Regions from separate parts of the Streptomyces sp. NPDC092370 genome, predicted to be linked through region 1. Evidence: riboswitches for the same ligand, from Rfam matches in the RefSeq annotation. Region 1 holds a riboswitch; each other region holds the start of a gene.

What was found. Region 1 has a riboswitch for cobalamin ahead of ACIQHQ_RS14980 (ribonucleoside-diphosphate reductase subunit alpha). Riboswitches for the same ligand answer to the same signal wherever they lie in the genome.
Region 2: it holds a riboswitch for cobalamin, as region 1 does, so the genes downstream of both, ACIQHQ_RS03545 (prenyltransferase/squalene oxidase repeat-containing protein) here and ACIQHQ_RS14980 (ribonucleoside-diphosphate reductase subunit alpha) in region 1, are expected to answer to the same signal.
Region 3: it holds a riboswitch for cobalamin, as region 1 does, so the genes downstream of both, ACIQHQ_RS20090 (energy-coupling factor ABC transporter permease) here and ACIQHQ_RS14980 (ribonucleoside-diphosphate reductase subunit alpha) in region 1, are expected to answer to the same signal.
Region 4: it holds a riboswitch for cobalamin, as region 1 does, so the genes downstream of both, ACIQHQ_RS21745 (ABC transporter ATP-binding protein) here and ACIQHQ_RS14980 (ribonucleoside-diphosphate reductase subunit alpha) in region 1, are expected to answer to the same signal.

What each region holds. Positions count from the first base shown of each region.
Region 1 is NZ_JBIVQO010000004.1:200,562-208,055, forward strand. Features, by position in the region: partial or broken gene ACIQHQ_RS14965 (IS5/IS1182 family transposase) at 1-202, opposite strand, end outside; gene ACIQHQ_RS14970 (DUF3311 domain-containing protein) at 541-810, shown strand; gene mctP (monocarboxylate uptake permease MctP) at 807-2,435, shown strand; cobalamin riboswitch at 2,624-2,757, shown strand; gene ACIQHQ_RS14980 (ribonucleoside-diphosphate reductase subunit alpha) at 2,879-5,230, shown strand; gene ACIQHQ_RS14985 (ribonucleotide-diphosphate reductase subunit beta) at 5,230-6,237, shown strand; gene ACIQHQ_RS14990 (GlxA family transcriptional regulator) at 6,486-7,448, shown strand; gene ACIQHQ_RS14995 (cytochrome P450) at 7,462-7,494, opposite strand, start outside.
Region 2 is NZ_JBIVQO010000001.1:793,792-801,285, reverse strand. Features, by position in the region: gene ACIQHQ_RS03565 (MBL fold metallo-hydrolase) at 1-962, shown strand, start outside; gene ACIQHQ_RS03560 (nuclear transport factor 2 family protein) at 1,039-1,494, shown strand; gene ACIQHQ_RS03555 (helix-turn-helix domain-containing protein) at 1,561-2,466, shown strand; gene ACIQHQ_RS03550 (SAM-dependent methyltransferase) at 2,470-3,285, opposite strand; cobalamin riboswitch at 3,721-3,856, shown strand; gene ACIQHQ_RS03545 (prenyltransferase/squalene oxidase repeat-containing protein) at 3,970-5,178, shown strand; gene ACIQHQ_RS03540 (SCO2322 family protein) at 5,175-5,810, shown strand; gene ACIQHQ_RS03535 (energy-coupling factor transporter transmembrane component T) at 5,803-6,900, shown strand; gene ACIQHQ_RS03530 (ABC transporter ATP-binding protein) at 6,897-7,494, shown strand, end outside.
Region 3 is NZ_JBIVQO010000006.1:198,439-205,932, reverse strand. Features, by position in the region: gene ACIQHQ_RS20115 (maleylpyruvate isomerase N-terminal domain-containing protein) at 1-6, opposite strand, end outside; gene ACIQHQ_RS20110 (amidinotransferase) at 171-1,310, shown strand; gene ACIQHQ_RS20105 (energy-coupling factor ABC transporter ATP-binding protein) at 1,375-2,229, opposite strand; gene cbiQ (cobalt ECF transporter T component CbiQ) at 2,226-2,975, opposite strand; gene ACIQHQ_RS20095 (energy-coupling factor ABC transporter substrate-binding protein) at 2,982-3,350, opposite strand; gene ACIQHQ_RS20090 (energy-coupling factor ABC transporter permease) at 3,347-4,048, opposite strand; cobalamin riboswitch at 4,078-4,424, opposite strand; gene ACIQHQ_RS20085 (protein kinase) at 4,554-6,005, opposite strand; gene ACIQHQ_RS20080 (MFS transporter) at 6,248-7,494, opposite strand, start outside.
Region 4 is NZ_JBIVQO010000007.1:71,811-79,304, reverse strand. Features, by position in the region: gene ACIQHQ_RS21765 (exonuclease SbcCD subunit D) at 1-654, opposite strand, end outside; gene ACIQHQ_RS21760 (YigZ family protein) at 858-1,484, opposite strand; gene ACIQHQ_RS21755 (SixA phosphatase family protein) at 1,494-2,054, opposite strand; gene ACIQHQ_RS21750 (hypothetical protein) at 2,051-2,770, opposite strand; partial or broken gene ACIQHQ_RS21745 (ABC transporter ATP-binding protein) at 2,873-3,325, opposite strand; cobalamin riboswitch at 3,447-3,575, opposite strand; gene ACIQHQ_RS21740 (CoA-binding protein) at 3,699-4,127, shown strand; partial or broken gene ACIQHQ_RS21735 (FAD-dependent monooxygenase) at 4,280-4,699, shown strand; gene ACIQHQ_RS21730 (ArsR/SmtB family transcription factor) at 4,701-5,060, opposite strand; gene ACIQHQ_RS21725 (cation diffusion facilitator family transporter) at 5,124-6,170, shown strand; gene ACIQHQ_RS21720 (YbaK/EbsC family protein) at 6,172-6,729, opposite strand; gene ACIQHQ_RS21715 (helix-turn-helix domain-containing protein) at 6,773-7,345, opposite strand; gene ACIQHQ_RS21710 (EamA family transporter) at 7,444-7,494, shown strand, end outside.

The DNA of each region.
Region 1 (7,494 bases):
AGACGGATCGAGGCGACGGTGACGGTGCCGTGGAAGACGCAACCGCACGTGTCGAACCTCGTGGCCACGGCCCGGCAGTTCTTCGGCGCGTGATCGTTCGCTCGGCTTCGTTCCCTCGCTTGTGGATCGTCTTGTCCAAGCCGACAGGCCGGCCGCCCTTGCCACCGCGGCGTTGTCGGTTGTCCCGCTGGTTCTTCGGTTCGCAATAACCGTTGATGACCTTGCGGTGGGTGGTTGGCCCAACGGCCGACGTGCTGCCCGGACTTCGGCAGGTGGGGTTTCAGCCGGGCCCACTCCTCATCCGTTTGGTCTCCCCACCCCAGCCTCATGCCAACCGCCCCCAAACCGCGACGGTCACATGATCCGCCGGACAGGCCCTTCCGGCCCCGGGCAGGGGCTTCGCCGCCGGCCGAGGGCCTGCTGCCGGACCTGATTTCGGTTGGGTACCGCATTGCGGACGAGGGGTTCCGCTGTCGCCGCACCCTGACCTAGATTGCCTGCGCATTACACAGGTGATCACCAAGGGGACGGAGCCGCCTGATGTCGCAAGCCCCAGAAGTCAGCAGCAGAGGGCCGGTGTTGACGCCCTTGCGCGTCGTCATCGCCGTCTGCCTCATAGCGCCGTTCGTGGCCATGCTGTGGGTCGGCTCGTACGCGAAGACCGGCCCCGTCTTCATCGGGATCCCATTCTTCTACTGGTACCAGATGGCGTGGGTGCTCATCTCCACCGTCCTGACGATGATCGCCTACAAGCTGTGGCAGCGTGACCAGCGCGCCCGCTCGGCCGCGAAGGGCGGTGCTGCGCAGTGAAGGACGGCGTGAACGGCGTCGCACTCGGCGTCTTCATCTTCTTCTTCCTGGCCGTGACGGTCATGGGCTTCCTGGCCGCGCGCTGGCGCAAGGCCGAGAACGAGCACAGCCTCGACGAATGGGGCCTGGGCGGCCGCTCGTTCGGCACCTGGATCACGTGGTTCCTGCTCGGCGGCGACCTGTACACGGCGTACACCTTCGTCGCCGTCCCGGCCGCGATCTACGCGGCGGGCGCGGCCGGCTTCTTCGCGGTGCCGTACACGATCCTCGTGTATCCGCTGATCTTCACGTTCCTCCCCCGCCTGTGGTCGGTCTCCCACAAGCACGGGTACGTCACGACGTCCGACTTCGTGCGCGGCCGCTTCGGCTCGAAGGGCCTGTCGCTGGCGGTGGCGCTCACCGGCATCCTGGCGACGATGCCGTACATCGCGCTCCAGCTGGTCGGCATCCAGGCCGTGCTGGACGTGATGGGTGTCGGCGGCGGCGAGAACACCAACTGGTTCATCAAGGACCTGCCCCTGCTGATCGCGTTCGGCGTGCTGGCGGCGTACACGTACTCGTCGGGTCTGCGGGCCCCCGCGCTCATCGCGTTCGTGAAGGACACGCTGATCTACATCGTCATCGCGGTGGCGATCATCTACATCCCGATCAAGCTGGGCGGCTTCGACGACATCTTCGCCAAAGCCGGCGAAGCCTACAGCCAGACCAACCCGGCCACGGGCGCGCCGCGCGGTGCGCTGGTGCCGGCGGAGGCGGGCCAGTGGACGTACGCCACACTGGCGCTGGGCTCCGCCCTGGCCCTCTTCATGTACCCGCACTCGATCACGGCGACGCTGTCCTCGAAGAGCCGTGAGGTGATCCGCCGCAACACCACGATCCTGCCGCTGTACTCCCTGATGCTGGGCCTGCTCGCGCTGCTCGGGTTCATGGCGATCGCGGCCGGCATCAAGGTGCAGAACGGGCAGCTGGCCATTCCGCAGCTGTTCGAGACGATGTTCCCGGACTGGTTCGCGGGCGTGGCGTTCGCGGCGATCGGCATCGGCGCGCTGGTGCCCGCGGCCATCATGTCCATCGCGGCCGCGAACCTCTTCACCCGCAACATCTACAAGGACTTCATCAAGCCGGACGCCACACCGGCGCAGGAGACGAAGGTCTCCAAGCTGGTCTCCCTGCTGGTGAAGGTGGGCGCCCTGGCCTTCGTCCTCACCATGGACAAGACGGTCGCCATCAACTTCCAGCTCCTGGGCGGCATCTGGATCCTGCAGACCTTCCCGGCCCTGGTCGGCGGCCTGTTCACCCGCTGGTTCCACCGCTGGGCGCTGCTCGCGGGCTGGGCGGTCGGCATGATCTACGGCACGGTCGCCGCGTACGGTGTGGCCTCTCCGACCCAGAAGCACTTCGGCGGCTCCGCGAAGGAGATCCCCGGCATCGGGGAGATCGGCTACATCGGTCTCACGGCGTTCGTCCTGAACGTCGTCGTCACGGTCGTCCTGACCTTCGTCCTGAAGGCCGTGAAGGCCCCCGACGGCGTCGACGAGACCAGGCCGGAGGACTACACGGCGGACGCGGGCGATCCCGGGGTCCAGGTGGAGCTCCCGCCCGCCACCGCCGGTTCGGCCCACTGACGTCAGGGGCACGAGACAGCGCACACCAGCCGCAGCGGGCCACCGTGACCGACCGTCACGGTGGCCCGCTGTCGTGCGCGGTTCCCGCGGTCCCCATGCGGCTCCGGGACATCACTCTGCCGACCTACCAGTTGACGCTCTGAAACCAGTGCGACACAACATCTGGGGGTGCCATGCGCGCCCGGCACAAGATGTATGCTCATGCTCGCTGTCGCCGCAGGGGAATCCGGTGCGAATCCGGAACTGTCCCGCAACGGTGTACTTGTGCATGTTTCGTGCGCAGGAGTCAGTCCGAGGACCTGCCGACAGCGCACCCGGCCACCCGGCCGGTGTGCCTGACGTCCGGGCCTCGTGGAATGGGCCGGTGGACGCGACGCCGTGTGCGCTCGTGTGCTGCCCCCTGCCCTCGACGAGGCCCCGTGCCGAGCGAGGGAGAGCCCCACGTGACCATCGCGCCAGCCGAACCGGTCTCAGCCGCCGAAGAAGTGCAGGACGCTCCCGGAGCCGCGTTGCTGCGGACCCTGACCGAGCTGACCGCCGACCTCCCCGACACCGACCCCGGCCGGGTCGCCGCCGCCGCGCTGCGCGGCCGGTCCGCCCGGGCGGACGAGACGGAGTTGCGGGAGCTGGCGACGGAGGCCGCGGCCGGTCTGATCTCCGAGGACCCCGCTTACTCCCGGCTGGCCGCCCGGTTGCTGACCATCGGCATCCGCGACGAGGCCGCCTCGCAGGGCGTCACCTCCTTCAGCGATTCCGTCGCGGTCGGTCACCGCGAGGGCCTCATCGCCGACCGCACCGCCGAGTTCGTGCGGCTGCACGCCGCCCGGCTCGACGCGCTCATCGACACGGGCGCCGACGACCGCTTCGGCTACTTCGGCCTGCGCACCCTGCACAGCCGCTACCTGCTCCGGCACCCGATCACCCGCAAGGTCGTCGAGACGCCCCAGCACTTCATGCTGCGCGTCGCCGCCGGCCTGGCCGAGGACGACACCAGCCGCTCGGTGGACGAGGTCGCCGCGCTCTACACCCTCATGAGCCGCCTCGACTACCTCCCCTCCTCCCCCACCCTCTTCAACTCGGGCACCCGGCACCCGCAGATGTCGTCCTGCTACCTCCTCGACTCCCCCAAGGACGAGCTGGACTCCATCTACGACCGCTACCACCAGGTGGCCCGGTTGTCGAAGCACGCCGGCGGCATCGGACTGGCCTACTCCCGCATCCGCGCCCGCGGTTCGCTGATCCGCGGCACCAACGGGCACTCCAACGGCATCGTCCCGTTCCTGAAGACCCTCGACGCCTCGGTCGCCGCCGTGAACCAGGGAGGCCGCCGCAAGGGCGCCGCCGCCGTCTACCTGGAGACCTGGCACTGCGACATCGAGGAGTTCCTGGAGCTGCGCGACAACACCGGCGAGGACGCCCGCCGTACGCACAACCTGAACCTCGCGCACTGGGTGCCGGACGAGTTCATGCGGCGTGTGAACGCAGACGCGCAGTGGTCGCTGTTCTCCCCCTCGGACGTGCCCGAGCTGGTCGACCTGTGGGGCGAGGAGTTCGACGCCGCGTACCGGGCGGCCGAGGCGAAGGGCCTGGCGAAGAAGACGCTGCCGGCACGCGAGCTGTACGGCCGGATGATGCGTACCCTCGCGCAGACCGGCAACGGCTGGATGACCTTCAAGGACGCCGCCAACCGCACCGCCAACCAGACGGCCGAGCCGGGCCACGTCATCCACTCCTCCAACCTCTGCACGGAGATCCTGGAGGTGACCGACGACGGGGAGACGGCGGTCTGCAACCTGGGCTCGGTCAACCTCGGCGCCTTCGTGAGCGACGGGGACCTCGACTGGGAGCGCCTGGACGAGACCGTCCGCACGGCCGTGACCTTCCTCGACCGGGTCGTCGACATCAACTTCTACCCGACCGAGCAGGCGGGCCGCTCCAACGCCCGCTGGCGTCCGGTCGGCCTGGGCGCGATGGGGCTGCAGGACGTCTTCTTCAAGCTGCGCCTGCCCTTCGACTCGCCCGAGGCCAAGGCGCTGTCCACCCGCGTCGCCGAGCGCATCATGCTCGCCGCCTACGAGGCTTCGGCCGACCTCGCGGAGCGGAGCGGCCCGCTGCCGGCCTGGGAGAAGACCCGGACGGCCCGGGGCGTGCTGCATCCCGACCACTACGACGTGGAGCTGGCCTGGCCCGAGCGCTGGGCGGCCCTGCGCGAGCGGATCGCGACGACCGGCATGCGCAACTCCCTGCTCCTCGCCATCGCGCCCACGGCCACGATCGCCTCGATCGCGGGCGTGTACGAGTGCATCGAGCCGCAGGTGTCCAACCTGTTCAAGCGCGAGACACTGTCGGGTGAGTTCCTCCAGGTCAACTCCTACCTGGTGGACGAGCTGAAGCGGCTCGGCGTGTGGGACGCCCGCAGCAGGGAGGCCCTGCGCGAGGCCAACGGCTCGGTGCAGGACTTCGCCTGGATCCCCGAGGACGTCCGCGCCCTCTACCGCACGGCGTGGGAGATCCCGCAGCGCGGCCTGATCGACATGGCGGCGGCCAGGACCCCGTTCCTGGACCAGTCCCAGTCCTTGAACCTCTTCCTGGAGACGCCGACCATCGGCAAGCTCTCCTCGATGTACGCCTACGCCTGGAAGTCCGGGCTGAAGACGACCTACTACCTGCGCTCGCGCCCGGCGACCCGTATCGCCCGCGCCGCCCAGGCCACCGTCCCCGTGCAGGCCACCGCGGATCCCGAAGCGGTCGCCTGCTCGCTGGAAAACCCCGAGTCCTGCGAGGCCTGCCAGTAATGAGCACCCAGAACCTTCTCGACCCCGGCTTCGAGCTCACCCTGCGCCCCATGCGCTACCCGGACTTCTACGAGCGCTACCGGGACGCCATCAAGAACACCTGGACCGTGGAAGAGGTCGACCTCCACTCGGACGTCGCCGACCTCGCCAAGCTGTCCCCCGCGGAGCAGCACCTGATCGGCCGCCTGGTCGCCTTCTTCGCGACAGGTGACTCGATCGTCGCGAACAACCTGGTGCTGACGCTGTACAAGCACATCAACTCCCCCGAGGCGCGGCTGTATCTGAGCAGGCAGCTCTTCGAGGAGGCCGTGCACGTCCAGTTCTACCTGACCCTGCTCGACACCTATCTGCCCGACCCGGAGGACCGTGCGGCGGCCTTCGCCGCGGTGGAGAACATCCCGTCCATCCGCGAGAAGGCCTCGTTCTGCTTCAAGTGGATGGACTCGGTGGAGAAGATGGACCGGCTGGAGACCCGGTCCGACCGCCGGCGTTTCCTGCTCAACCTGATCTGCTTCGCCGCGTGCATCGAGGGCCTGTTCTTCTACGGCGCCTTCGCCTACGTGTACTGGTTCCGCAGCCGGGGCCTGCTCCACGGCCTGGCCACCGGCACCAACTGGGTGTTCCGCGACGAGACGATGCACATGTCCTTCGCCTTCGACGTGGTCGACACCGTCCGCAAGGAGGAGCCTGACCTGTTCGACGACCGGCTCCGGCAGGAGGTGACGGACATGCTCCGGGAGGCCGTCGAGGCGGAGCTGCAGTTCGCGCGTGACCTGTGCGGGGACGGCCTCCCGGGCATGAACACCGAGTCGATGCGGCAGTACCTGGAGTGCGTCGCCGACCAGCGGCTCACCCGCCTGGGCTTCGCCCCGGTGTACGGCTCCGAGAACCCCTTCTCCTTCATGGAGCTCCAGGGGGTTCAGGAGCTGACCAACTTCTTCGAGCGGCGGCCCTCCGCGTACCAGGTTGCGGTCGAGGGGACCGTCGACCTGGACGAGGACTTCTGAGCCGGTTCGCTCTCCCGGGCCTCCTGGGCCTGCCTGATCTGACGGTCGATGCGCCGCTCGCGCACCAGGCCGATCACGGACGGGAGGACCAGGAGGACCAGCATCCCGAGTACGAAGATCATTGCGATGAGTGTCTGCGTCTGGTTCGTGTCCATGGACACCACTGTCGCGCCGAATACTCCTTACCGTCAGTGGCAGTACTGCCGCAGACCCTCGAATTACTGCCAACGGCGAGGCACACTGGAACCATGCTGCAGAACGTGGCCGTCGCCCTGCTCGACGGCGTGAACCCCTTCGAACTCGGCGTGGTGTGCGAGGTCTTCGGCACCGACCGCAGTGACGACGGTCTGCCCGTGTACGACTTCGCCGTCGCCTCGGCCGAGGGCCCGGTCCTGCGCATGAACTCGGGCTTCTCGCTGCACGTCGAACACGGGCTGGAGCGGCTGGAGAGTGCCGATCTGATCGCCGTGCCGGCCGGGCAGAGCTATGCGTCCCGTGAGTTTCCGCCCGAGCTGCTGGACGCCCTGCGGCGCGGGGTGGACCGCGGCGCCCGGGTCCTCAGCGTCTGCTCCGGCGCTTTCGTGCTGGCCGCCGCCGGTCTGCTGGACGACCGCCGCTGCGCCGTGCACTGGAAGCACGCGACGGACCTCGCCCGTCAGTACCCGCGCGTGACCGTCGAGCCCGACGTGCTCTACGTCGACGAGGACCCGGTGATCACCTCCGCCGGCACGGCCGCCGGGATCGACGCCTGCCTGCATCTGGTGCGCAAGGAGCAGGGCAGCGAGGTCGCCAACAAGATCGCCCGGCGGATGGTGGTGCCGCCGCACCGCGACGGCGGCCAGGCCCAGTACATCGAGCGCCCGCTGCCGCACTCCGAGGCCGACACGATCGGCGAGGTCCTGGCCTGGATGGAACGGCACCTGGACGAGGAGGTCACCGTCGAGCAGCTGGCCGAGCGCGCCCACATGTCCCCGCGGACCTTCGCCCGCCGCTTCCAGCAGGAGACGGGCACGACTCCCTACCGCTGGATCCTGCGCCAGCGCGTGCTGCTGGCCCAGGGGCTGCTGGAGGCGACGGACGAGACCATGGACGCGATCGCCGGCCGAACAGGCTTCGGCAACGCGGCCGCACTGCGCCACCACTTCGTCCGGGCGGTCGGGACCACCCCGCACGCCTACCGGCGGACATTCAGGGGACCCGAGGCGGCCTGAGGCCAGGGGGCTCTCACCTCGCCACCGGCCGCACCCGCAGGTCGTA
Region 2 (7,494 bases), on a different contig from region 1:
CGCTCGGCCACACGCTGGTGTACGTCGTCGACACCGACCGCGGCCCGGTGCTGATCGACACCGGCTGGGACGACCCGGAGTCCTGGGACATCCTCGCGCAGGGCCTCACGGTGTGCGGCACCTCGGTCGCCGAGATCCACGGCGTGGTCGTCACCCACCACCACCCCGACCACCACGGCCTGTCCGGCCGGGTCCGGGAGGCGTCGGGCGCGTGGATCGCGATGCACGCGGCGGACACCGCGGTCGTACGGCGGACCCGCGAAGCCCGTCCCGAGCACTGGTTCTCGTACATGGCGGCCAAGCTCGCCGCGGCCGGCGCCCCCGAGGAGCACATCGCCCCGCTGCGGGCGCCCCGCCCGCGCACCCTGCCCGGCCTCTCCCCCGCCCTGCCCGACCGCGACATCGCCCCCGGCGAACTCCTGGAGCTGCCCGGCCGCCGCCTGCGCGCCCTCTGGACCCCGGGGCACACACCGGGCCACGTCTGCCTCCACCTGGAGGAGACCCACCCCGCCGAACTCCCCGGCCGGGGCCGCCTGTTCTCCGGTGACCACCTGCTGCCCGAGATCACCCCGCACATCGGCCTGTACGAGGACCCCGACGACACCACGGTGACCGACCCCCTGGGCGACTACCTCGACTCCCTCGAACGCGTGGGCCGCCTCGCCCCCGCCGAAGTGCTCCCGGCCCACCAGCACCCCTTCTGCGACGCCGCCGCCCGGGTGCGTGAGCTCCTCACCCACCACGAGGCCCGTCTGACCGCCCTGCTGGCCCTCCTCGCCGAACCCCTCACCCCCTGGCGGCTCGCCGAGCGCATGGAGTGGAACCGCCCCTGGGAGCAGATCCCCTACGGCTCCCGCACCATCGCCGTATCGGAGGCGGAGGCCCATCTGCGCCGGCTGGTGAAGCTGGGGCGGGCGGAGGCGGTGCCGGGGAGCGATCCTGTGACGTACGTGGCGGTGTGAAGACGACGCGGGGCAAGCGCGCCGCGCGGTGCGAAACGCGTCGCCGGACGGCTCGCCCGGATGCTACGAAACACCCATGGACCCCATGGAACGCCTCCTCGCCGAGCGCGCCTGCGAGCGCCTCGTCCTCGACTTCGTCCACCGGCTCGACCTCGGCGAACCCTCCTCGGTCGCCGAGCTGTTCACCGAGGACGGCGTCTGGCAGTGGCCGCCGGACGGGCGGCTGGTCAAGGGCCGCGAGGCCCTGCGTGCGTACTTCGGCTCCCGTCCCGCCGACCGGCTGTCCCGCCGCATGATGTCCAACATCCTGGTCACGGTGACGTCCCCGGACACGGCCGGGGCGATCTCCTACTTCACGACGTACCGCGTCGACGGGTACGGGGGCGGTGTCATCCCGGCCGGGCCGCCGGTCCAGATCGGGCACTACGAGGACACGTTCCACCGGACCGACGGGACGTGGCTGCTCGCCTCACGAACCCTCCACCTCCCCTTCGGCGGACCCACCCCACGCCCGAACGTGCCTGCGTCATAAGGCCCTTGACGTCCTGGGCGCCCCCTAGGATGGTCGGACGCAACGCACGCACCGGGAGAGATGCCCATGGGCACCGAAGAGGCCGCACGCACATCGACCGGCGGCGAGGCCCTGGAGGGCGGGTGCGCCGGGCCCATGGTGCCGCGGCTGGCGCTGGGCGCCCGGCTGCGCGGGCTGCGGCAGGAGCGCGGCATCGACCGGGCGGACGCGGGCCACGTCATCCGCGCCTCCGCCTCCAAGATCAGCCGGATGGAGGCCGGCCGCCACGGCTTCAAACTGCGTGACGTCGCCGATCTGCTCACCCTCTACGGCGTCACGGACGAGGCCGAACGCGCCACCTTGCTGGCACTGGCCGAGCAGGCCAACACCCCGGCCTGGTGGCGGTCCTACAGCGATGTGGTGCCCGCCTGGACGCAGACCTGCCTGGGCGCCGAGCAGGCGGCGAGCCTCATCCGCTGCTTCCAGGTCCAGCGGGTCCCCGACCTGCTCCAGACCGCCGACTACGCGCGGGCGGCCGTCCGGCTCGCCCACCCGGACGCGGGTGCGGCACAGATCGATCGCCGGGTCGCGTTGCGGATGGCCCGCCAGCGGATCCTGCACCGGCAGCCGGCGACCCGGCTGTGGGCCGTGATCGACGAGGCGGCACTGCGCCGCCCGGTGGGCGGCATCCCCGTGATGCGCGCCCAGCTCAGGCATCTCATCGAGCTCTGCCGGCTGCCGCAGGTCACGATCCAGGTCCTGCCGTTCGCCGCCGGCGGCCATGCGGCGGAGGGCGGCCCGGTCACCATTCTGCGGCTGCCCGGCGGGCAGTTGCCCGACGTGGTCTGCCTGGAGCAGCTCACCACCGCCCTCCACCCCGACCGGCCGGCCGAGATCGAGCGCTACTGGGACGCCATGAACCGGCTGGTGGTCGAGGCCGAGTCGCCGGACGAGACTCCGACCGTCCTGCACCGCATCCTCCAGGAGACCTGAGGGTCAGCGCTTGAGGGCCACCCCGCCGTACTGGTGCACCTCCGCGGGCAGTCCCAGGGCCGCGGCGTCGGGTCGCCAGCGTGAGCACGACGCCACACCCGGTTCGAGCAGTTCCAGACCGTCGAAGTAGCGCTCGATCTGCTCGGGGTTGCGCAGGATGTACGGGATCGAACCGCCCTCGTTGTACTGCTGGATGGCCCGGACGTAGTCCTCGCTGGTGTCGGTGGAGTCGTACTGCACCAGGTAGCTGCCGGGAGGAAGGGCGTCCACCAGCCGGCGCACGATCGAGCGGGCCTCGTCGTGGTCCTCGATGTGGCCCAGGATGCCCATCAGCATGAGGGCGACGGGCCGGTCGAAGTCGAGGGTCTTCCCGGCTTCCCGGACGATCGTCTCCGGCTCACGCAGGTCCGCGTCGACGTAGTTGGTGACGCCTTCCGTCGTACTGGCCAGCAGGGCGCGGGCGTGGGCCAGCACCAGGGGGTCGTTGTCGACGTAGACGATCCGGCTCTCCGGGGCCACCCGCTGGGCGATCTGGTGGGTGTTGTCCACGTTGGGCAGCCCGGTGCCGACGTCCAGGAACTGGCGGATGCCCTCCTCGCCGGCCAGGTGGCGCACGGCCCGGGCGAGGAAGTAGCGGGCGGCGCGGGCCCCGGTCTCGATGCCGGGGAAGATCTCGCGGAACGCGTCACCGGCCACCCGGTCGACCTCGTAGTTGTCCCTGCCGCCCAGCCAGTAGTTCCAGATCCGGGCCGAGTGCGGAACCGAGGTGTCGATCTTGGGGAACGGCTCCTGCTGGGAGTTCTCCACCTGGTCGGTCATGGACGCTCCTGGCGTGTGAGGTCGGGGAACCCCACGTTAGCCGGTCTGCGCCCCGAAGAGGATCAACTCCTCGGCAGCGCCCAGGAGTTCGACCTCCATCCGGCTCACCGTCGGACCGCACCCCGCCTGCGCAGGACCTCGCCCGGGGCCGGTCGCGTCAGTGGCGACGGGCCGGCGAGGAGGGCGGCGAGCATGGCACAGGCGGGTGCGGAGAGGGCCCTGAAGCCACCCCGCCCACCCGGTACCCCACGGATACGGGGAGATCGGCCCCACCCACCGGACGCAACCGCCGCCCGGGACGAAGCCGCGCCCCCCACCGGCGCACCGGCCGGCACGAGACCGTGCCACCGCGCAGGCCGGCGTCCCCGGGCGTCCCCAGGCGCAGCCCACCGTGCGGCCCCGGCCCCCCGGCCCCCCGGCCCCCTCGGCCCGATTTCTACGTGCGGGTACAGTAAGCGGGTCGTCATCACACCGTACGGGGGGAAGCCGGTGCAATTCCGGCGCTGACCCGCAACCGTATACCGCCGCTCCGAGGCGGTGAGCCGGATCGCTTCGTACGGTTTCGTGACCGGCTCACGTGCCCGGCAGATCGCCGGTGCACGGCACCGTCGAGGTATACGGAGCCGAGCCGCCGGGGTGTCCCGTGCTGCCCGGCTCCCCCACAGGGAGAGGCCCCCGCCGATCATGAACGTCCGCCGCAGCGCCGCGGTCCTGGCCGCCGTCGCCGTGATCGGCGCCGCAACCCCGGCCGCCGCCGCCCCGTCCCCGTCGCCCTCCCAGGCGTTCCCCTCCGCCCTGTACGGCGACTCGGACCCGAAGTTCGACGGCGTCTGGCGCCAGTCGCTCGCGCTGCTCGCACAGGACACGGTGGGGGTGAAGCCGGCCGCGAAGTCCGTGCAGTGGCTGGTGCGCCAGCAGTGCGAGAACGGCTCCTTCGCCTCGTACCGGCCCGATCCCGCCACCGCGTGCGACGCCAAGACGATGCTGGACACCAATGCCACGTCGGCGGCGGTGCAGGCCCTCGCCGCGCTCGGCGGGCACGAGGAGGTCAGCCGCAAGGCCGTCGGCTGGCTGAAGTCCGTCCAGAACCAGGACGGCGGCTGGGGCTACGCGCCCGGCGGCGCCAGCGACACCAACTCGACGTCGATCGTCATCGGTGCCCTCGTCGCGGCGGGCGAGAAGCCGGACCAGGTCGAGAAGGGCGGCAAGTCGCCCTACGACGCCCTGCTGAAGCTCGCGCTGCCCTGCGGCGGGGACGGCGGCGGCGCGTTCGCGTTCCAGCCGGACAAGAAGGGCAAGCTCACCGCCAACGCCGACGCCACGGCGGCCGGTGTGCTCGGCGCGCTGGGCCAGGGCATGGTCGTCAAGCCGGGCGAGAAGTCCGAGGCGACCTGCGAGAAGGCCACCACGCCCGAGCAGGCGGCGGCGAACGGTGCGGGTTATCTCACCGCCGCCCTCGCCAAGGACGGCGACCACCTTTTGTCCGCCCTGGCGGGTGCCGAGCCCCAGCCCGACTTCGGCAACACCGCCGACGCGGTCGTCGCGCTCGCCGCTCGGGGCGACACCGGGCAGGCGGAGAAGTCCGTGCGGTGGCTGGAGAAGAAGTCCGCCTCCTGGGCCGCGCAGAGCGGTCCGGCCGCCTACGCCCAGCTGATCCTCGCCGCCCACGCGACCGGCACGAACCCGCGCGACTTCGGCGGCGCGGACCTCGTCAAGCAGCTGGGCGCGACGGGCCCGGCCCCGCAGGCCGCGGGGAAGACCAAGGCCGCGGACGACAAGGAGGACTCCGGCTCGGACTTCTTCGGGGTCTGGTGGTACGTCGGCGTCTGCCTGGTCGCCGGGATCGGCATCGGGTTCCTGTTCACCGGCCGCAAGAAGCAGCGGCAGCTGTGATCCGCCGGGCCGTTCTGCTCCTCCTGGCCTCGCTCCTGCTGTGTGCGGGCGCGGGCCAGGCCCAGGCCGCCGGGTACCGGTACTGGTCGTTCTGGGAGCGCGACGCGGGCCGCTGGGTCTACGCCACCCAGGGTCCGTCCCTGGCCCGCCCCTCCGACGGCGACGTCCAGGGCTTCCGCTTCGCGGTGAGCGAGGACTCCGCGAGTGCACTCCGGCCGCGCGGCACGGCCGACTTCGCGAGGATCTGCGCGAAGACGCCCGCGCAGGAGGGCCGGAAGCGGGTGGCCCTGGTCATCGACTTCGGCACACCGTCGGACGCCCCCGGGGACGAGATCCCGCCCTCCGCCCGCACGGCCTGCGCCCGGGTCTCCCCCGACGCGACGACGGCCCAGGCCCTGGCCTCGGTGGCCGAGCCGCTGCGCTACGACACCAACGCCCTGTTGTGTGCGATCTCGGGCTATCCGGAGAAGGGCTGCGGCGAACAGGTCTCCCGCAAGCAGCAGAAGCAGAGGCCCGCAGCGGGGAAGAACTCCCCGTCGGACGACGGGCCGTCCCTGGGCCTGGTCGGGGGCATCGCCCTGGTGGTGGTCCTGGGTGGTGCGGCGGTCCGGCAGGTACGACGGCGTGGGTAGCAGCACCCGGTGCCTGCACCGGCACCGGGCTCAACTGCACCCCGGTGCCTGGTGGCTCTGGTCCCTGTCCCTCGGCACCGCGGCCACCCGCACCACCAACCCCCTGCTCCTCGCCCTCCTCATCACGGTCTCCGCCTACGTCGTGGCCACCCGCCGCCCCGACACCCCCTGGTCCCGCTCCTACGGCGCCTTCGTCAAACTCGCCCTCGCCGTGATCCTCGTCCGACTGCTCTTCGCCACCGTCCTCGGCTCGCCGATCCCCGGCACGCACACCCTCCTCACGCTCCCCGAACTCCCCCTCCCCGCCTGGGCCCAGGGCATCCGCCTCGGCGGCGAGGTGACCGCGGAGGCTCTCACCTTCGCCCTGTACGACGGTCTGAGGCTGGCCACCCTCCTCGTCTGCGTCGGCGCCGCGAACGCCCTCGCCAGCCCCTCCCGCCTCCTCAAGTCCCTCCCGGGCGCCCTGTACGAGTTGGGTGTCGCGGTCGTCGTCGCCCTCACCTTCGCCCCGAACCTCATCGCCGACGTCCGGCGCCTGCGGGCGGCCCGCCGTCTGCGCGGCCGCCCGGACCAGGGCATCAGGGGCCTGGTGCAGGTGGGCCTCCCGGTCCTGGAGGGCGCGCTGGAGCGTTCCGTCGCCCTCGCCGCCGCGATGGACGCCCGCGGCTACGGCCGTACCGCCCAGGTCCCCCCCGTGGTCCGGCGTACCACCACCGCCCTGACCCTCGGCGGCCTGCTCGGCGTCTGCGCGGGAACGTACGGCCTCCTCACGGCCGACGGCCCCGGCTACGGCTTCCCCGTGCTCCTCGCGGGTCTCGCCGCCGCCCTCGCGGGTCTCAAGCTCGGCGGACGCCGCTCGCTCCGCACCCGCTACCGCCCGGACCGCTGGGACGTGCGCGCCGGGCTGGTCGTGGCCTCCGGCGTGGCGGTCGCGGTCCTGCTCGCCCTCGCCGCGTCCCGCGACCCCGCAGCGCTGCACCCCGGTGTGGTGCCCCTGGTCACCCCCACCCTGCCCCTGTGGCCGGCCGCGGCCGTCCTGCTCGGCCTGCTGCCCGCTTTCGTCGCCCCCGATCCCGAGGAGCCGTCGTGATCCGCTTCGAGGATGTCTCCGTGACGTACGACGGGGCCGCCGGGCCCACCGTGCGGGGTGTCGACTTCGAGGTCCCGGAGGGCGAACTGGTCCTGCTGGCCGGTCCGTCCGGCGTGGGCAAGTCCACCGTCCTGGGCGCGGTCAGCGGACTCGTCCCGCACTTCACCGGCGGCACCCTGCGCGGCCGGGTCACGGTCGCCGGCTGCGACACCCGCACGCACAAGCCGCGCGAACTGGCCGACGTCGTGGGCACGGTCGGCCAGGACCCGCTCTCCCACTTCGTCACCGACACCGTCGAGGACGAACTCGCCTACGGCATGGAGTCGCTGGGCCTCGCCCCGGACGTGATGCGCCGCCGCGTCGAGGAGACGCTCGACCTGCTGGGCCTCGCCGGTCTGCGCGACCGCCCGATCGCCACGCTCTCCGGCGGGCAGCAGCAGCGCGTCGCGATCGGCTCGGTCCTCACCCCGCACCCGAGCGTCCTCGTCCTGGACGAGCCGACCTCCGCGCTGGACCCGGCGGCCGCCGAGGAGGTACTGGCCGTCCTCCAGCGGCTCGTGCACGACCTCGGCACCACGGTCCTCTTGGCCGAGC
Region 3 (7,494 bases), on a different contig from region 1:
ATCCACCTCGGCACCGTAGTGCGGTGCGGCGAGCGTGGACAAGCGCATTCCGGGCACCTGGACCGATACCGGGAGCGTTGCGACCGTCGACGCGCGCGACCCCGGTGGTCACGTTGAGTGATCGGCGGTTGCGGTGCAGCACACAGCTTGCGATCCAAAAGGTGGTGAGCATGACCGTCCTGCAGAACCCCGAAGTACCGCCCGCGGCCGGTGACGGCGCGGAACGGCTCGTGTCGCCGGTCGGTTCCCACACCGAGTGGGATCCGCTGGAGGAGATCATCGTCGGACGCCTGGAGGGCGCGACGATCCCCTCCGACCACGCGGTGGTGACCTGCAACGTGCCGCCGTGGGCAGGGCGGCTGCAGGGGCTCGCGGCCGGTTTCCGGTATCCGCGGCTGCTCCTCGAGCAGGCGCAGCAGGAGATCGACGCCTTCGTCGCCCTGCTGGAGTCCCTCGGCGTCACGGTCAGGCGGCCGGAGGCGGTCGACCACCGGCGCCGCTTCGGCACCCCCGACTGGACCTCGCGCGGCTTCTGCAACACCTGCCCGCGCGACAGCATGCTCGTGATCGGCGACGAGATCATCGAGACGCCGATGGCGTGGCCGTGCCGGTACTTCGAGACGCACTCCTACCGGCCGGTCCTCAAGGACTACTTCCGGCGCGGCGCGCGCTGGACGGCGGCACCCAAGCCACAGCTCACCGACGAGCTCTTCGACCCGGACTTCCGCGTCCCCGGACCGGACGAGCCCATGCGGTACATCCTCACCGAGTTCGAGCCAGTCTTCGACGCCGCGGACTTCGTCAGGGCGGGACGGGACCTGTTCGTCACCCGCAGCAACGTCACGAACGCGATGGGCATCGACTGGCTGCGCCGCCACCTCGGCCAGGGGTACCGCATCCACGAGATCGAGAGCCGCTGCCGCACACCCATGCACATCGACACGACGTTCGTCCTGCTCGCACCCGGGAAGGTGCTGATCAACCCCGAGTACATCGACGCGGACCGCCTGCCGGACGTCCTCGGCTCCTGGGACGTCCTCGTCGCTCCCGAACCCGACCCGATCGACGAGCGGCTGCTCAAACTCACCTCCATGTGCGGCAAGTGGCTCAGCATGAACGTGCTCATGCTCGACGAGAAGCGGGTGATAGCGGAGCGGCACCACACCGGGATGCTGCGCGCGCTGGAGAAGTGGGGCTTCGAGCCGATCCCGTGCGACCTGCTGCACTATGCCCCCTTCGGCGGTTCGTTCCACTGCGCGACCCTCGACGTCCGGCGCCGCGGCTCGCTCCAGTCCTACTTCGAGGACTGACCGGGCTGCTCCGACGGCCGGAGGCAGGCAGGGCCGAGGGCGACACGGCCACGGGGGGTGCCCCTCACCCTCCCGGGGCTCCGAGCCGCGCTGTCGTGAGAGCGGCGAGTTCGTCCGGTGTGCGCGGTCCCGGTTCCGTGTCGGCCAACAGCCCCTGGACGCGCAGAAGCTCAGCCGTCGCGGCCCCCCAGGGCAGGCGTAGTCCCGCTTCCCGCAGGAGGTCGGTGCGGGCCAGTGCCGTGGCAGCGGGGCCGGTACGGACGCCGGACGGGGTCAGGAGTGCCGCGTCGTCGGCCCAGCGCAGGGCCAGGTCGACGTCGTGCGTGGCCATCACGACCGTGGTGCCGGCGGCACGGAGCCCCTCGAGGGTCGTGAGGAGCCGTTCCTGCCCGTCGGGGTCGAGTCCGGCCGTCGGCTCGTCGAGGACGAGGACGCGGGGCCGCATGGCGACCGCGCCCGCGATGGCGGTGCGTTTGCGCTGCCCGTAGGAGAGGAGATGGGTGGGCCGGTCGGCCAGGGCCGTGATGTCCAGGGCGGCGAGCGCCTCCGCCACCCGCGCCCGCACCTGTGGGTCGTCCAGGCCGAGGTTCAGCGGCCCGAACGACACGTCCTGCTCGACGGAGGCCGCGAACAGCTGGTCGTCCGGGTCCTGCACCACCAGCTGCACGGTCGTCCGCAGCCGGGTCAGGCCCTCGCGGTCGTACGACACCGGCCGGCCCTCGACCGTCAGCACGCCCTCGTGGGGCCGCAGCCCGCCGGAGAGCAGCCGCATCAGCGTGGTCTTGCCGCTGCCGTTGCGGCCGAGCAGGGCGAGCGCGCGCCCTTCGCGGATCTCGAAGTCGAGGCCGCTGAGCACGGCCGGACCGTCCTCGTAGGCGAAGGACGCGCCCCGCAGGGCGACGAGAGCGGGCTCGCTCATGTCAGCGGCCTTTCCAGTACGAGGGTGAGGACGACCAGCGCCACGAGCAGCACGCAACTGGCCGCCGTGAAACGGACGGACACCCGGGCCTCGGGCACCAGGACGCGCAAGGTGCCGTCGTAGCCGCGCCCGGCGAGCCCGGCCTGGAGACGGGTGGCCCGGTCGAAGGCCCGGACGAACGCGGTGGCGCCGAGCCCGGCCAGGGAACGCCACTCCGCGCTCCGGCTGGTGTGCCCGAGCCGGGCCGCCTGGGCCTCCCGGATGCGACGCACGGAGTCCAGCAGCAGGAAGCTCATCCGGTACGTCACCAGTGCGACGTCGACGACCGGCGCGGGAATCCCGGCCCGTACCAGGCGGGGCAGCAGGTCGGACATGGGGGTGGTGAAGGCGAACAGCAGCACGCCCAGCGAGGCCGCCGAGGTGCGCAGCAGCAATTCCCCGGCCCGCAGCGGCCCGTCGGCGGCGAGGGAGACGAAGCCGCCCGGGCCGCCCACCTGGACGAGCAGCGTGACCGCGCCGGTCACACAGAAGCCCAGTGGCACCCGGTAGGCCCGCCACAGCCGCCGCCCGGGCACACCGGCCGGTCCCAGCAGCACCACCAGGGCGGTCAGCAGCACCAGGGCCGCGCCCGGCCAGGGCGGCAGGGAGATCGCGAGCACGGTCAGGCCGAGCCCGAGCACGGCCTTGTCCACGGGATGGCGGCGGCGCCAGCGACTGCTGTGCGCCGCCGCGTCGATCGGCAGCACCCGGGCTCAGTCCCGTTCCGCGGCGGACTTCTCCGCGGCGCCGGCGACCGCGCTGCCGGCCTCCCGCTCCAGCACCCGCCGCTCGCCCTGCCGACGTCCGCGGCGCAGGCCGAAGTAGTAGGCGAGGACCCCGGCGCCGAGAGCCGCCTGGAGGGCGAACAGAGCCGACTCGATCTCGCCGGACGGCGGCTCGTACAGCGGTGAGAACCACGGCTCGTAATCCGGCTTCAGCTCGGTGATCGCCGTCTCGGCCTCGGCGTCGGCTCCCGTGAACGGCTCCTTCTTGTGGTCGCCCAGGCCGAGCGCCAGGGGCAGCACGGCGAGCGCGGCCACGGCGAACAGCAGCACCAGGTTGATCTTCGTGTTCTTGCTCATCGGGTCACCGCCTCGGTCTCGGTCCGGGTCTGCTTCTTGGCCAGGAGCACGCCCAGCCGGGTCAGTTCGCCCTTGCTGGACTGCACCAGCAGCCGCATCACGAGCACGGTCAGCAGGCCTTCGCTGACCGCGAGCGGGATCTGGGTGACGGCGAAGATGGAACCGAACTTGCCGAGCGCGCCGAGGAATCCGCTGCCCGGGTCGGGAAACGCGAGAGCCAGCTGCACGCTGGTGACGCAATAGGTGGACAGGTCGGCGACGAACGCGCCGGAGAACACGGCCACCATCAGCGGCGCGTTGGAGCGCCGCAGCAGTGCGTAGACGGCGTAGCCGGCCCAGGGGCCGACGATCGCCATCGAGAAGACGTTGGCGCCGAGCGTGGTGAGGCCGCCGTGCGCGAGCAGCAGCGCCTGGAAGAGCAGGGTGATGGTGCCCAGCACCGCCATGACGGGCGGCCGGAACAGGATGGCTCCGAGGCCCGTGCCGGTGGGGTGTGAGCAACTGCCGGTGACGGACGGCAGCTTCAGGGCGGACAGGACGAAGGTGAAGGCGCCGGACGCACCGAGGAGCAGGGTGCTCTCGGGGTGCTCGCGCACTTCACGGGTGAGCGACCGGACCCCGTGGACGACGAACGGCGCCGACGCGACGCCCCAGGCGACCGCGTGCGCCGGAGGAAGGAAACCCTCGGCAATGTGCATGGCTCAGCAGACCCTCTCCAGCACCTCGTGGATGGTTGACGCGCCTTGGCCGGTCTCCTGGCTGACGGGTACCACCGCCCGAACTCCGCCTTCCCGGGGCTAGGGCCCTGGCGTCACATTCCCGTCGTCCGCCCGAAGGGCGGGCCGTACGGCGTCCGGCGTGCGCTCGCAAGGCGCCGGAGCGCCCATGGGGGCGCTCCGGCAACGCGGCGAGCGTGCGTGCCAGGCGTCGCGCGGCAGACGGGAATGTGGCACCAGGGCCCGAGGACCCAGTGGCTGCCCGTGAGGGCCGGAGCCGGACTTCCCGATTCACAGTGGCGAGGGCCGCACCGGCATCACACCGGATTTCCCGTTCACCAAGGCCTGGTGACAATAAGGCCGGGGTAAGGGCGATGACAAGCCACCCCTGGGGGCGCGCGAGGGGGCGCCCGCTCGCACACCGGCGCATCCCCCCGCTGATCCACGCGCTGCGGGAAGGGCCCCGTCACACGATGTCCGGGCCGCGTCAGTCGTCGCCCCCGTCGTCTCCGCCGTCGTCGCCCTCCCCGTCTGCCCCGGCGGGGCGCGGCTTCTCCGGCTTGGCCTGCTCCGGGCCGCCGTCACCCGCCTCCCCGGCGGGAGCCGGGGTGCCGGACGCGGGCGCGGGAAGGGTCGGGGAGGCGATCGGAGTGGACGGAGTGACATCGGCCACGGTGCCGATGCCCGGCGTGCCGGCGGCTGCCGGGCCGGCGCCCGGGGCGGAGGAGACAGACGTGGTGGAGACGGAGGCCGGCGTGGCAGCGGGGCTGCTCGCGGACGGCGACGCGTCGGGTTCCGTGCCCTCCGCGGTGGTGTCGGGCGAGAACCAGCGCATGCCGAGGAGCATCGCGGCGAGGAAGAGTGCCGCGGCGGCGGCCGTCGCGGCCACCCGGGAGCGGTTGCCGGGGCCGCCCCGCCCGGATGAGCGCCCCGAACGACCCGCCTGGGCCGCCCGGGCCGCGGTGCGGTGTCCCGTGGTCGCGGGCAGTGCGTACGTGGTCGGACTGCTGGTCTCGGCGGCATACGGGCTCGGCACAGCGGCGTACGGCTCCGGCCCGGCGGACGGCGTCGCGGACGCGGTCTTCGGCCGCAGCGACGCGGAAACCTCCGGCAGCGGCTCGGGCAGGCCCCGCCAGGCACCCCCGGTGAACCACTCGGCGGCCTGCTGGGCGGTGGGCCGGTCCTCGGGCTGCTTGGCGAGCATACCGAGGAGGTAGTTCTCGAACGCCGGCGGCAGTTCGCACACTCCGAGTTCGCGAGGCGGCACGGGGGCCGAGTCGAGATGCTGGTGGAGCAGGGCGACGGCGGTGTCGGCCTGGAACGGCGGGCGGCCGCTGAGGAGCTGGTAGAGCACGCAGCCCAGGGAGTACATGTCGGAGGCGGGCCCCGCGGGCTTGCCCAGGGCCCGTTCGGGCGCGAGGTAGAGACCGGTGCCGACGATCTGGCCGGTGGCGGTCAGCGCGGCGCCGGGGTCGTCGAGGAACCGCGCGATGCCGAAGTCGCCGATCTTCAACGTGCCGTGGGCGTCGAGCAGCAGATTGGCGGGTTTGACGTCCCGGTGCACGATGCCCTGCCCGTGCGCGGCGGCGAGTCCCGCGGCCGCCTGCGCGGCGAGACGGGCCACCCGCTCGGCGGGCAGCGCACCGGAGCCGTTCAGCACTCCGGCGAGACTGTCGCCCTCGACCAGCTCCATCACCAGGTACAGCCGGTTGTCGAACTCGCCGAAGTCCAGCACGCCCACCACGTTGGGGTGGTTGAGGCGCCCGGCGGTCTGAGCCTCCAGACGGAACCGGGAGGTTGCCGTGGCGTCGGTGTCCTGGGGCAGCAGCAGCTTGACGGCCACCGCTCTGGCGAGCGTCTCGTCGTACGCATGCCAGACCTCGCCCATTCCACCGCGCCCGATCTCAACATCCAGCCGGTAGCGGCCCGCTAGCAGCACTCGTCCTCGTCTCATGCGTGTGGGAAGGTCATCGCCGCAGGCCGAACTCCCCGCTTCCGCACGGGGAGTTGGTGGGGGGTGCCGCAGCCGACCCAGGATACTGGCGCGGCACGGCCCCTGATCTCCACAGCGGTGTCCCCGGACGGTGCGGTCCGGAAAACCCCGAGCGGGGAGAGTGCCCTCCGCGACGACACTCCCGCGCGCCGGGCGCCGGGGCGCGCCGGGCACCTTCCGGCGCCCTGTCAGGCCGCCGTGCCCGCCCCCTCCGCCCGGCGCGGCAGCAGGGCCACCGCCAGGGCGGGGACGGCCGCGAGGACGAGCCACGGCACGGCGGCCGGCAGGCCCAGGTCGAGCAGGGAGCCCGTGGCCGCGCTGCCGACGAGGACGATCAAGCCGGAGACCGAGGACAGCGCACCCATGTAGAGGCCGAGCCGGCCCTCCTCGGCCAGGTCGGGCACCCAGGCGCGGGCGGCGGGCACGACCAGCATCTGCCCCACAGTGAGCAAGATCACGAAGCCCGCGGCCGGCAGCAGCCCGGCGACGCCCGTCCAGCCCGCGGGCCGCACCACGGCCACCACCGCGAAACCGGCCGCGATCAGCAGCAGCCCCGCGGTCATGGAGCGGCGCAGATCGAGCCGGTCGCCCGCCCAGCGCGTCACCGGCAGCTGGGTGAAGACCACCAGCACGGAGGACAGCGCGAAGAGCCAGGACAGGGGCGCCTGGGACCCCGTCGCGCGCTGCACCTCGTCCGGCAGGGCCAGATACAGCTGGTTGTAGGCGAGCAGATAGGTGCCGTACGCGCAGCACAGGGCGAGGAAGCGGCGGTTGCGCAGCAGGACGCGGGCGCCGCCCCGCCCCCGGACGCGGACCCGGCCGGGGATGTGCTGCGGCATCAGCCACAGGTGCCCGGCGAGGACGAGCACGAACACCGCGGCACCGGCGAGGCACGCCGTACGGAAGTCGACGGCGAGCAGCAGCGCGCCGAGCAGCGGCCCGACGAAGGCCCCGGCCTGGCCCGCCACGCTGAACAGGGCGAGGACCCCGGTGCGCGGGCCGTGCCCGTCCTCCTCCCAGACCACCGCCTGGCGGGCCACCTCGGACTCCACGGCGGGGGAGAACAGCGCGGCGGCGAAGCCGATCACCAGCACCGCCCCGATCACGGCCCCGGCGGCCTGCGCGTACCCGAGCCAGGCGAACCCGGCGACGCGCAGCACACAGCCCGCCAGCACCACCGGCCGCACCCCGAACCGGTCGACGAGCCAGCCGCCGACCACGAACAGGCCCTGCTGGCTGAAGGTGCGCAGCCCGAGCACGAACCCGACCAGCCAGCCCGCCATGCCGATCGCGGTGCCGAGGTGCTCGGCGAGGAACGGCAGGACGGCGTAGAAGCCGATGTTGAAGGCGAGCTGGGTGAGGATCAGCAGCCGCAGCAGCGGCGACAGTTCCCCGCAGAGCCGCCAGGCGCTCTCGCGCGGTACACGGGGCGCCT
Region 4 (7,494 bases), on a different contig from region 1:
GCCGTGCAGATGCCCGAGCGCCACGTAGTCGACGCCGTCGAACACCCCGGCGGGCACCGCGGCGACGCCGCCGACGGTGATGTCCCGCTCGCTGTCGCTGGGTTCGCCGCCGGTGACGAAGGCGTGCGCGAGGACCACGGAGCGGGTGCCGGGCGCGCGGGTGCCGAGGTCGGCACGGACCCGGTCCATGGCGGCGGCGAGCACGGCCTCGTGCCCGGCCTTCTCCACGCCGAACTCGTCCTTCACCAGGGCCGGTTCGAGGTAGGGCAGGCCATAGAAGGCCACGTCACCGTGGGCGCCGGGCAGTACCACCGGGGTGCCGGCGGCCGACGGCTCGGTCCGCAGGTGGATGCCGGCCCGCCCGATCAGCCCGGCGCCGACGCCGAGCCGGCGGGCCGAGTCGTGGTTACCGGAGATCATCACCGTCGGCACGCCGAGGTCGGCGAGGCGGTGCAGGGCGTCGTCGAACAGTTCGACGGCGGCGAGCGGTGGCACCGCCCGGTCGTAGACGTCACCCGACACCACCACGGCGTCCACGGCCCGCTCCCGGACGGTCGTGACGAGGTGGCCGATGAACTCGGCCTGGGCACCGAGCATGTTCACCCGGTGGAAGGCCCGGCCGAGGTGCCAGTCGGACGTGTGCAGCAGTCTCACGACCCCGCCCCGACCCGCATGTCTCCCCCTGCTTCCCGCACCACCCGCGCGAGCCGGTACGGCTCGCTGTCAGCACCCACCACGCTAGCGCGTACAGGGATCCGCTCCCTCACGAACCTCGGCAAACCACGCCCGTCCGGAGCCGATTCACGGGACATGTCCGTATGTGTACCGAGAAAACGTCGACGGGACGGAGCCGCGCGTCACGCGTCGCCGTACGCCTCCCCGCCCGGTTCGAAGCCGGCCGTCCCGGCGGTGGCGTCGGCGAGCCAGGACTTGAAGGCCTCCACGTCGGCGTCCGGAAGCGCGATCTCGATCGTGACGGCCTCCGCGTAGCGCACGTCGCGGACCTCGCGTCCGGAGGTGCGCAGGTCGTTCTCGAGTTTGCCGGCGCGCTGGTGGTCGACGGTGACCGTGGCCAGCCGGAACCTGCGGCGGGTACGGGTGCCGAGGCTGTCCAGCGCCTCGCCGACCGCTCCGCCGTACGCCCGGATGAGCCCGCCGGCACCGAGCTTGACCCCGCCGTAGTAGCGGGTGACGACGGCGACGACGTACCGCATGTCCCGGCGCAGCAGCATCTGGAGCATGGGGACACCGGCCGTACCGCCCGGTTCGCCGTCGTCGCTCGCCTTCTGGACGCAGGCGTCGGCGCCGATCACATAGGCCCAGCAGTTGTGGCTGGCGTCGGCGTGCTCCTTGCGGACCGCGGCGATGAAGTCCTGGGCCTCCCGCTCGGTGGCCGCCGGGGCGAGGGCGCACAGGAAGCGGGAGCGGTTGACCTCGGTCTCGTGCACGCCGGCGACGGTGACCGTGCGGTATTCGTCCTGCATCCGGCCAGCCTATGCGCGGCCCCCGGGCTGCTCCTTCGCGCCCCGGGGCACGATCACGGACGTGAGCAGCGCGGCGCCGGGGGCGAGGGCCCGCCAGGCCGTGCCGCGCCAGGACAGCACGGCGATCGCCGAGGTGGGGAACTTCGTGCGGACCTGCTCCAGGGTGTCGTCGAGGCCGTCACCGGCGAGGGCCAGGACCAGTTCCTCCAGACCGGGGTTGTGCCCGATCAGCAGCAGGGTCTCCACCTCGGCGGGCACCTCGTGCACGACGGCCAGCAGACCGGACGGGCCGGCGGCGTAGATGCGGCGGTCGTGCCGGACCGGCGGGGGCGTGCCCCACTCGGCCGCGACCAGGTCCCAGGTCCGGCGGGCACGGACGGCGGTGGAGCACAGCGCGAGGTCGGGCAGGAGGTCGGCGTCGGCCAGGACCCGCCCGGCCGCGGGGGCGTCCCGGCGGCCCCGCGGGGCGAGGGGGCGTTCGTGGTCGGCGACGTCCAGGGGCCAGGACGACTTGGCGTGCCGCAGCACGATCAGGCGGCGCAGCGGTCCCGCTCCGGCGCGTTCGATCATGACGGTGACCCCAGATCGCGGGTGAGTTCGAGGCCGAGGAGCCGGTCGGCGTAGGCGTACGTCTCGAAGCGTGCGCCGTCCGCGTGGTCGGGCTCGGTCTCGACGTGGCGCAGGACGTCCAGCACCCCGGGCACGTCCAGGTCGTCCTCCCAGGCGTCACGCAACCGCCCCCGCACGTCGTCGGGGATCGGCCGCGAGGGCTGCCGCGCCCAGCGGGCGACCGCGGCGCGCCAGCGGGCGAGGGTGGCACGGGCGTCGTCGAGGGAGGACCTTTCCAGCCGGACGGGCACGCTGTGGTGCCGGGTGAGCAGGGCCAGGCGCAGGGCGGCGGGGTCGGAGTGGTCCGGCGTGTCCACCTCCACCGGCGCGACGGCGATCCGCACCCCGTCGGGCAGCGGCCCGTCCTCGGCGGCGACGACGTGGACGGCCTGGGCCTCACCCAGTCCCGCGCCGACGTCGGGACTGTCCTCGAAGGGGTGCATGCCGAGGGTCGCGGCGTCCGCACGCAGTTCCGCCTGCCTGTGGCCGCCGCTCAGCAGCGCCCACACCGGTGTGCCGCCGAGTTCCAGGGCCCGGACGAGGAGATCCCCGACGAGCAGCACCCGCAGGCTCGTCGTGTCGGAGCCGGGCGCGTGCACCACGACACGGGTCAGGCCCCGGCGGGCCGGGGCGGCGTCGACCGGCTCATGGCTTCGGGCGTCGATGATGCGCAGCACGGGGTGAGCGTAGGCGGGCGGACACGCACACGCGGGCAGGTTCGCCGTTTTAGGGTCACCGTGGCGCAATCGTCCCCGCCGGTGGCCTATCCGGCGCTCCTGTCAGGCCAGCGTCCCCAGGAACCGCGCATGCGGCCGCCCCTCGCGCCCTTCACGGCTGACATTGGCCCGCACCCCGTACACCTCGGCGATGACCTCCTCCGTGACGACGTCCCCCGGAGTGCCCCCGGCCACGACCCGCCCCGCGCACAGCACGACGGCCTGATCGCAGTACATCGCCGCGAGGTTGAGGTCGTGCAGGGCGACGACGGTGGTGACCGGAAGACCCGTGACGAGAGTGAGCAGGTCGAGCTGGTGGTGGATGTCGAGGTGGTTGGTGGGCTCGTCGAGGAGGAGTTCACGGGGTTCCTGGGCGAGCGCGCGGGCGATCTGCACCCGCTGGTGTTCGCCGCCCGGGAGCGTGTGCCAGGGCGGGCCGGAACGGCCGGTGAGGCCCGTGCGCTCCAGGGCGGCGCGCACGGTCCGCTCGTCGTCCACGGAGGCGGGCGTCCAGGCCTCCTCGCGGGCACCGCGACCTGGACCGGCCCGAAAACCAGTCCTCAGGCGTCGAGGGCCCATGCGCGGAGCCCGGTCGTACGGTGCTCCCTGGCCGCATGCGGCCGCGGGGGCCGCCGGCAGGTCTTCGGACTCGGGTTCACCCGGATCGGAGCACCTTCCCGGACGTCCACGAGGGAGTCCAGTGGCCGAGGCCCCGCCCGTCCCCCTCACCGCTGCGCGTCAGTTCCGGATTCGCACCGGATTCCCTGACCCACGTACATGGGTTCGACTGGCCTCGGCAAGCCATCACGGAGGCCGTCCGGGGAATCACCGCGCACCCTGCGCCGTTGACCCGGGAGCAGTTCGTCCACGACTTTCGAGGAGGCCGCCGGTGTACGGCGACGAGGCAACGGTCCGCAGGATTCTCACCGGGCTCGGCGACACCTGGGCCGTGGTGGGCCTGTCGTCGAACCGGCAGCGCGCGGCGTACGGCGTCGCCGCCGTGCTCCAGCGCTTCGGCAAGCGCGTCGTGCCGGTGCACCGGAAGGCGGAGACCGTGCACGGGGAGAAGGGGTACGCGAGCCTGGCGGACGTCCCCTTCGACGTGGACGTGGTGGACGTCTTCGTGAACAGCGACCTCGCCGGAGCCGTCGCCGACGAGGCGGTCGCCAAGGACGCGAAGGGCGTCTGGTTCCAGCTCGGCGTCATCGACGAAGCGGCGTACGAGCGGACCCGGGCGGCGGGCCTGGAAATGGTGATGGACCGCTGCCCGGCGATCGAGATCCCACGGCTGTCTCCTCACCGCGTACACGAATCCTGAAGCGTTTCCCACGAAATGCCCGCACCCGGTCCAGGGTGCACAACTCGTCTTCTGCGGTCGCCTGACCGATTCCTGGCCTGAGGCTCGTGCTCGCCGAACTCCCCGAGTTCATCTCTGAGAGGCCCCGCATATATGGAAATGGAAAGAGGCGGCCTGCGCCGGCCGAGGGACGGCTGATCGAGAGGCGCGTGCTGGACATGCACGACTACGTGGTCGAGCCGATGGTGCGCGGCCGGCTGTTCCTGGCCGGCGACGCGGCCCATCCGGTCACCCCCATCGCCGCCAAGGGCATGAACCTCGCCCTGCACGACGCCTTCCCGCTCGGCGACGCCTTGGCCGCCCGGCTGACCACCGGCGACGGCAGCGGCCTCGGCGGCTACGCGGAGGCATGCCTGCGGCGCGTGTGGGAGTACCAGGAGTTCTCGCAGTGACTGTCCGAGGTGTACCACGGCACGGCAGCGTGCGACCCGTTTCGCGCGGGCACCGCGCTCGCCCGGCTGCGCCGCCTGTTCACCTCGCCCGTGGCGGCCGCCGCCTTCGCCGAGCAGTACCTCGGGACGGCGCGGTACTGACTCAGTCGTGCGGGGGCCGGTCGCTGAGGCGGTGGTCGGCCACGCTCAGCGCCTCGTCGACGAGCCGGCGCAGATGGCCGTCGCTAAGTGAGTAGACCACCCGACGACCTTCCTTGCGCGTGTTCACCAGGCCCGCGAGGCGCAGTCGCGCCAGGTGCTGGCTGACGGCCGGCCTGGCCGCTCCGCACGCTTCCGTGAGGGTCGTGACGTCGGCCTCTCCCCCGGTCAGCGCGTGCAGCAGCGCGAGCCGGGTCCGGTCCCCCAGCAGGGCGAGGAGTTCGGCCGCGAGTGCGAACTGCTCCTCGCCGGGGCTGCGCGGATGCGCATCATGCGCAGATGACAGGTGCATGCGTGCGCTCATACGCACATAATGGCGCCACAGGACGGGTACGTCCACTCTCGCGCGCACCGAAAGGGGAACCACGTGAGCGACCGGCACGAACACTCCCACCCGCACCGCCACGACAACGGTCACAGTCACAGCCACGGCCTGCGCCGCCGGATGAGCCACCTCCTCACCCCGCACTCCCACGAGACGGCCGACAAGGTCGACTCCGCACTGGAGTCCTCGGCGCGCGGGATGCGCGCACTGTGGGTCTCGCTCGCCGTCCTCGGCGTGAGCGCGCTGGCCCAGGCGGTCGTGGTGGCCCTGTCCGGATCGGTGGCACTGCTCGGGGACACGGTCCACAACGCCGCGGACGCACTGACCGCCGTGCCTCTCGGGATCGCCTTCGTGCTGGGCCGGCGCGCGGCCACCCGCCGCTTCACCTACGGCTACGGGCGGGCCGAGGACCTGGCCGGGCTCGTGATCGTGCTGACGATCGCCGCGTCCGCGGCCTTCGCGGGCTGGACGGCCGTGGACCGGCTGCTGGATCCGCGCCCGGTCCAGCATGTCCCGGCGGTCGCCGTGGCCGCTGTCGTCGGCTTCGCCGGCAACGAGTGGGTGGCCCGCTACCGTATCCGCGTCGGCCGCTCGATCGGCTCGGCGGCACTGGTCGCCGACGGACTGCACGCCCGTACCGACGGCTTCACCTCACTGGCCGTGCTGCTGGGCGCCGGGGGCTCGGCCCTGGGCTGGCACCTGGCCGATCCGATCGTCGGGCTGGCGATCACGGCGGCGATCGCGCTGGTGCTGCGGGACGCGGCCCGGGAGGTGTTCCGCCGGGTGATGGACGCCGTCGACCCGGCTCTGGTCGACCGGGCCGAGCGGGCCCTGGCCGAGGTGCCCGGGGTGCGCGGGGTGGGGGAGCTCCGGCTGCGCTGGATCGGCCACCGGCTGCGCGCCGAGGTGGCGGTCGTGGTGGACGGCGACGTGACGGTGCGCGAGGCCCACCGCGTCGCCGTGGAGGCCGAGCACGCGCTGCTGCACGCGGTACCGCGACTGACCGCGGCCCTGGTGCACGCGGACCCGGAGCCGGCCCCGGGTGAGAGTGACCCCCACCTTGCGCTGGCCCACCACAGCGCGGCGTAGGTCAGCGGACCCCGAGGCCTTCCAGCACGACGGCGCCCGGCAGTTCCGCGAACGCCTTGCCCGGGACGAGGAGCTTGCCGCGCCGCCGGCCGCTGCCGACCAGCACGTAGGGCAGGTCGACGACGGCGGTGTCCACCAGGACGGGCCAGCCCTGCGGCAGTCCGAGCGGGGTGATGCCGCCGTACTCCATGCCGGTCTCGCCGGTGGCCGTGTCCATGGAGGCGAAGGACGCCTTGCGGGCGCCGAGCTGCCGGCGCACCACGCCGTTGACGTCGACCCGGGTGGTGGACAGCACGACACATGCGGCGAGCGTGGACTCGCCACCCCGCTTGCCCGCGACGACCACGCAGTTCGCCGACCTCTCCAGCAGGTCCTGCCCGTAGTGCTCCACGAAGGTGGCGGTGTCGGCCCACTCCGGGTCGGTGTCGACGTAGACGATGTGCTCGGCGGGGACGCCGCCGCGCCAGTGGCGTACGGCGTCGGCGACCGGGGCGGTGAGTTCGTCGAGGCAGGCGGGGGCCGGGCGGGCGTTGTCGAAGTGTCCGATGGGTGCGCGCATGGGCGCACGCTAACAACAGCGGACCGGCGGCGGGCCGGGCGTCTTACGTCACGGGCGGCACCGAGACGGCCATGACCATCTCCATGGGCGCGTCGCCGGTGTTGCCGTAGATGTGCGGGACGTTGGCCTCGAAGTGGACGCTGGCACCTGCGGGCACGCGGTGTTCGACGCCGTCGACGGTGAGGGTCAGCTCGCCCGCCGTGACATGGAGCAGTTCGGTCGTGCCGGCGGGGTGCGGGTCCGAGGGGCTGCTCTCGCCGGGCATGAGCCGCCAGTCCCACATCTCCAGCGGGCCGGGCGCCTCGGTGCCCGCGAGGAGCCGGTTGTAGCTGCCGGCGTCGGTGTGCCACAGCCGTACGGCCTGCTCGGCCGGGATGACGCGGACGTTCGGGCCTTGTTCGTGGTCGAGCAGCGTGGTGATGCTGACCCCGAGCGCGTCACCGATCTTGACGACGGTGCCGAGGCTGGGGTTGGTGCGGGCCTGCTCGATCTGGATGAGCATGCCGCGGCTGACCCCCGCCCGGGCAGCGAGCACGTCCAGGGTGAAGCCGCGTACCGCGCGCCAGTGCTTGACGCTCCGCGCCAGGGACTGGGTCAGCAGGTCGAGGTCCGACACGTTCCGTCCAATATTCTGTATGACACAGTACAACGGGCTGCACTATGGTGTGGTTCCACCTGATCGTTCACTGAACTGTACTGCGAGGTATCCGCCCCATGACAGCGCTCTTCGCCCTGGCCACCAGCCTGCTGTGGGGGCTGGCCGAC